2 regions of the Dehalobacter sp. CP genome follow, and region 2 is predicted to be linked to the other one. Evidence: predicted binding sites of a transcription regulator. Region 2 holds the regulator's gene; the other holds the start of a gene.
The links. Region 2 encodes HrcA, which represses chaperone genes, less so after heat shock. Its sites were predicted from a motif close to TGTTAGCACTCNNNNNNNNNGAGTGCTAACA; they were not measured.

Region 1 (3,159 bases), 1.2 Mb from region 2:
AGCCTTAACGCCTACGGCCGTAAAGGTTCCGCGGAGTTTATTGACAATCAGGGTAGCCATAGCTTCGCCTTCCAGATCTTCAGCGATGATCAGGAGCGGTCTGCCAGCCTGAACTACTTTTTCCAGAACAGGAAGGATATCTGCAATCGCACTGATCTTCTTGTCGGTGATCAGAATGAACGGATCGTTTAAGATAGCTTCCATTTTATCGGTATCGGTGATCATATAGGCGGAAACATACCCGCGGTCAAACTGCATTCCTTCAACAACTTCCAGTTCAGTGGTCATGCCTTTGGCTTCTTCAACAGTGATAACACCGTCTTTGCCGACCTTTTCCATAGCCTCGGCAATCAGACTGCCGATCGTTGTATCGGAAGCGGAAATCGAAGCAACCTGAGCTATGGCTTCTTTGCTTTCTACAGTCTTGGCATTTGCTTTAACGTCAGCAACAATCGCTTCTACAGCTTTTTCAATACCGCGTTTGATTTCCATCGGATTGGCGCCGGCAGCAACGTTCTTCAGACCTTCACGAATAATGGCCTGAGCCAGAACGGTCGCTGTGGTCGTGCCGTCACCGGCTACATCGTTCGTCTTGGTAGCAACTTCTTTAACAAGCTGTGCTCCCATATTTTCAAACGGGTCTTCCAGATCAATATCTCTGGCGATCGTCACACCATCATTGGTGATTAACGGAGAACCAAATTTTTTATCCAAAACAACATTGCGGCCTTTGGGTCCCAATGTAACGCGGACAGCTTCCGCAAGCTTATTGACACCACGCTCCATGGCATGGCGGGCATCTTCGTTAAAAATGATTTGTTTAGCCACCTAAATGTTCCTCCTTTAATTCTATCAAAAAATACTTTCGAATGTTATCTGATAAGTAATACTAGGCTGTTACTTAGCCAATGACTGCCTGAATATCGGCTTCTCTTAAAATTAAATATTCGTTTCCGTCATATTTAACTTCAGTGCCGGCATATTTAGAATAAATCACGCGGTCGCCGACGTTAACTTCCATTGGGATTCTTTCACCTTTTTCAACTTTTCCAGGACCTACGGCAATCACTTCGCCTTCCTGAGGCTTTTCTTTTGCGGTGTCGGGCATAATGATCCCGCTCTTAGTTCTTTCCTCAGACGGAACCGCTTTAATAATTACCCTGTCAGCCAACGGTTTGAGTTTCATAAAATAATTTCCCTCCTTGAAACCTTTATATTTTTATATTCCGCTTTATTGTTAGCACTCAATCAAGATGAGTGCTAATACCTAGGTATAATAATATGCAACGTCTGGTAGTATTGCAACCCCATCCACGCATAACTACGGACGATTAGAATTGATTATCACTTATTTTCTTCATCAATCTTTAAATTGCTATAACGCTTAATAAATACGTTATATAGAATAACCGTAATTTTCCTTATTTATTCATTACTGTTAGCAGATTTTAATCAAGAAAATTTTCTCCTGTACGGATCCGGCGGAAGTACTCAACAGCGGTCACCCAGATGACGCCGTCGCCAAATTTACCGGTTAGGGCATTCTCCCTGATGGTTTCCTGAACGCTTTCACTTTCCGGATCATTGACAATGATTTCGAGTTTGACTTTGGGCAGCAGCCGGACGGATACTTCCGTTCCGCGGTAAACCTCGGTGATATTCCCTTTCTGCCTTCCCCAGCCAAGTACCTGAGATACGGTAATCCCGCTGATTCCCAAATTACTGAGCGCCTTTTCCACTTGGTCAAGTTTATTGCTGCGAATTACTGCCTCAATCTTTTTCATTCTAACCTCCCCAAAGCATTATTGGATTTTTTGTAAAATGAGTTCCCACTCCTGAGGCGTATTGACATTCAGGAAACTTTCCTCGATCATTTCCTTCAGCATGCTGCCTTCCATCTCCTCAGAAATATTCACGATCTTATGCCTGCATTCATCAGCAATATCAAAGAGACGCAGTTTGTCCTCTTTAATCCGTTTCTCGACAACTTTAAGCACATTTTTGTGGTAAAAGGCGTGCAGAGGATGTAGTCTGTCCCGAACATACGGGAAAACCAACTTATAATCCTCAATCCGTTCATAAATATAGGCAATGGCTTCACTGTTTAAGAACGGCATATCACAGGCAGCCACGAAGACATAGTCATACTTAGCCACCGGAAGGACGGAATACAGCCCGCCCATCGGCCCTTTACCTTTGATTTGGTCTGCAACCGCCTGATAACCGTATCCAGAATATTGTTCAGGCTCCCTGCAGCTGATCAGGACTTCACTACAGATACTGTCCAGCACTTCCAGATTTCTTTCCAGAAGCGGTTTTCCGCCTATCTCAAGGAATGCCTTGTTCTGGCCCATTCTTTTGCTTTCTCCTCCGGCAAATAGCACTCCTGTGATCTCCAGCTTTTTCTTTTCCACGCCCATCTACCTTCAAACATATTTAGACGTTACTATTTAGACATTCCCTGCGAAATACCTTCTAATACTTGTAAACCCTAAAATAATTATAATGGTATATCAGGTACTAAGTCTGTACTTAATAATCTACCATATTTTCAGTGGAAATTACATAAATTATTTTCCTCAATAAGCTGGAAGATCTTAAAAATTAACTATTTTATGTCTTAGAAAAATAGATTCAAGTTTGATTCCTCAGACTTGGCAAGCATTGTGGCAACGCCGCCGATTTCTACGCCATCAATCAGTTCTTCCTTTTTGATTCCCATCACATCCATCGACATGGAGCAGGCTACGATCTTAATACCCATTTTCATCGTATTGTGCAGCAGTTCTTCCAAACTATCAACATTTTTCTTTTTCATGACGTACTTGATCATTCTAGCACCCATGCCACCCATATTCATATTGGAGATAGGCAGTTTTCTTGGTCCGCGGGGCATCATGATGCCAAAGGCTTTCTCCAGAGAATCCTTGCTTACCTTAGGTGCGTCATATTTCTTAAGAATATTCAGCCCCCAGAATGTGAAGAACATCGTCACTTCTTTACCCATGGATGCCGCGCCGGTCGCAATGATAAATGAGGCAAGGGCCTTATCCATATTCTGCTCGAATACAATCAGCGTCGCGCCCTTGGGTTTTTCCTCCACTGCAACGTTTACGTTTACCTGCGGCTGGTCGGTAGGCTTCATGCTTCCTTTGCGCA
Region 2 (3,159 bases):
TTGGCAAGATCAACACCGTTGCTCTTTTTAAATTCGGCAACAATGTAATCCATTAAACGCTGGTCAAAGTCGTCACCGCCGAGAAGGTTGTTTCCGTTTGTCGCTTTAACTTCGACCATTCCCTGACTCAGTTCAAGGATCGAGACGTCAAATGTTCCGCCGCCAAGGTCGTAAACGAGTACAGTCTGGTCATGTTCTTTGTCAAGTCCATAAGCCAGTGCTGCTGCAGTAGGTTCATTAATAATACGCAGAACTTCAAGACCCGCGATCGTGCCGGCATCTTTGGTAGCCTGACGCTGAGCGTCGGTAAAATACGCCGGAACGGTGATGACAGCCTGGGTGACCGAAGACCCTAGATAAGCTTCCGCATCAGCTTTGAGCTTCTGCAGGATCATTGCAGATACTTCCTGCGGTGTATAGGATTTATCCATCAAAGTCACTTTATAGTTTGTGCCCATATGACGCTTAATCGAACTAACCGTGTTGTCCGGATTGGAAACAGCCTGGCGTTTGGCCACCTGACCTACTAGTTTCTCGCCGTTCTTGGAGAAGCCGACGACTGAAGGTGTAATGCGCGCTCCTTCAGGATTAGGGATTACAACAGGTTCACCACCTTCAAGCACTGCAACACAAGAGTTGGTGGTTCCTAAGTCAATACCAATTACTTTACCCATTTGATTTCCTCCTTGCAAATTCTCATATCGTATTTTTCGTTTCTTTTAACTCATATACTCTTTGATCAGACTGAGATTTAGCTTAATACTATCAGCCTGAAACTTTGACCCGGCTGGGCCTGATCACTTTATCCTTCAGATAATATCCCTTTTGAAGTTCTTCCAGAATCATATTCTCCGGCTGGTCGGATTCTTCTTTCAGCAGGGCTTCATGGAGATTCGGATCAAATTCCTGGCCGACGGTTTCAATGATCTTGAGCCCCTCATCTTCCAGGACTTTCAGAAACATTCTTTCGATCATTTCCACACCCTGTGATAATGCTTCAAAATCGTTGTTTTTTCGACTGGAAGCAATTGCTCTTTCAAAATTATCCAGGACCGGCAGCAAGGAATGTATGACCCTTTCCGAAGCATACCGGGCAGTGTCTTCTTTTTCCTTCTGGGTTCTTTTGCGGAAATTGTCAAATTCAGCTTTCAGTCTTTGCATCTGGGCATAATAGTCTTCCGCTTTGGACTTATGCTCTTCAATTTCCTCACGCAGGCGCTGCAAATGATCGACAGGATCAATCTCCTCAGTCAGGCATTCTTCATTCTCCTGCCCAATGTTCTGGTATTCTTTATCTTCCTGAGCGTTTGCAGACGCTTGATTTGTTTTTTCTTTGTTCACGCAGTTGCCTCCCTTCTTGATCTAAGTCCGGGGCCTCCGGTACCTCTCTGTCAGCAATTCGGTCAAGCTGTTTGTCATATAGTCTACAATCGCGATCGCCTTGCCGTAATCCATTCTGGTCGGACCCAAAACGCCTACTGAACCAATCTGTTTCCCGTTAACCTGGTAGGTTGCAGATATAATACTGCAGTTTTTAAATACCTGATCAGCATTTTCCGCTCCGATCATGATACTTAATCCTTTTTGATCATGACTTAGAAGCTCCTTCAGCTTATTGTTCTCCTCAAATACGGAAAAGAGACTTCGCACTTTATTGATATCCCTGAATTCAGGCTGATCAAGCATATTTAATGTCCCGCCAAGGTAGACCCGTTCTTCGGACTCTCCATCCTTATCATCAAACATTCTTTCCAGAGTACCCATCATTCCATCAATAATGCGGCGTTTTCTGGAGAGCTCGCTGTATATTTCGTTGATCAGGCCTTTTTTCAGATCCTGTACCCTGGTTCCACTCATTTTCTGGTTGAAAATATTCGCCAGAATCTGAAGTTCCTCCGGGCTTGTATCCGGACCGATATCGACAATATTATTCTCTACCGAACCATTCTCTTTCACGGTCACCATGATGGCCTTCCCCTGCTCGTAGGGGAGAAAATGCAAATTCTTTAGAATACCGCTTCGGCTTTTTGGTCCAAGTACAATGCTGGTCAGGTTCGTCACTTGAGAAATAAGCTTTCCGGTGTATTCGATGACTTCCTGCACTTCGCTGAGTCTGCTGGTGATCTCCTGGTTGATATTTTTCTTTTCATCATGGTTCAGGCTTAAAGGATCCATCAGATAATCGACATAATAGCGATAGCCCGAGTCGGAAGGAATCCTTCCTGCAGATGTATGGGGCTGTTCAATAAGTCCCAACTCTTCGAGATCTGCCATCTCATTGCGGATCGTCGCCGGAGACACCCCCAGCTCAAACTTTTTGGAAACGGTTCTGGAACCGACAGGCTCCGCGGTGGCAATATAATCCTGCACAATCGCTTTTAAAATCTTGTGTTTTCTTTCATCCATTTCCATCAAAGTGCCACCTCCGATTGATTTGTTAGCACTCTACCAAGGTGAGTGCTAATCATCTGAACATAATTTAGCATGATGGTAAAATAATGTCAAGAGGAATCATCATCGAATCGTGTACAATGCAGCTGCAATTCAGCTTAGAGCATCGTTAAATTCAGCTACAAAATGAAATCCACCAGAACCGCATTGAGCACGAAAAAGCAGGCAGGGTTAATTTTCAACCTGCCTTCGGCAAGCCGGAAAATATCTCTATCAATATAGTTTTGCAAAATTTGTCCATAAATATCCTGAATTTCTGTTTGAAATTTGGCAGAAAATTCTACGGTGTCGATTCCATCTGCCGTACGCAGCCCCAGCATCATAAATTCAGAGATCTGCTGCTCTCTGGTCAGTACTTCGGTTGCAGAAGGGTCCAAAGGCCTTTGTCCTGATTCCAGCATCCGTGCATACCCCGCAATATCCTCCGTATTCTTGGTTCTAGCATTGTGCAGGCACGAGACTGCCCCCGGTCCAAGACCGATATAATCCTGCCCTCGCCAATAAGACCGGTTATGTTTGCATTCAAAACCGGGCCTCGCAAAGTTGGAAACTTCATAGCGACCATAGCCGCAGCTTTGAAGATAAGAAACCGCCCATTCGTACATATCGGCCTGCAAATCGTCATCCGGCAGACGATCCAGGCGATTCCGGCTGTTCAAGCCATCCAGGGTTTCTTTGCAGTCCGGACTGCCTGCCTGACTGTATGCA

Region 1: groES (co-chaperone GroES) is a predicted target of HrcA. The motif match lies at 1,236-1,266, and genes of this name have one in related genera.

The regions. Positions count from the first base shown of each region.
Region 1 is NZ_CP157399.1:670,771-673,929, reverse strand. It holds gene groL (chaperonin GroEL) at 1-828, opposite strand, end outside; gene groES (co-chaperone GroES) at 902-1,186, opposite strand; gene AAH944_RS03390 (P-II family nitrogen regulator) at 1,449-1,784, opposite strand; gene AAH944_RS03385 (molybdenum cofactor guanylyltransferase) at 1,803-2,420, opposite strand; gene AAH944_RS03380 (CoA-disulfide reductase) at 2,621-3,159, opposite strand, start outside.
Region 2 is NZ_CP157399.1:2,453,600-2,456,758, forward strand. It holds gene dnaK (molecular chaperone DnaK) at 1-674, opposite strand, end outside; gene grpE (nucleotide exchange factor GrpE) at 766-1,341, opposite strand; gene hrcA (heat-inducible transcriptional repressor HrcA) at 1,363-2,412, opposite strand; gene hemW (radical SAM family heme chaperone HemW) at 2,571-3,159, opposite strand, start outside.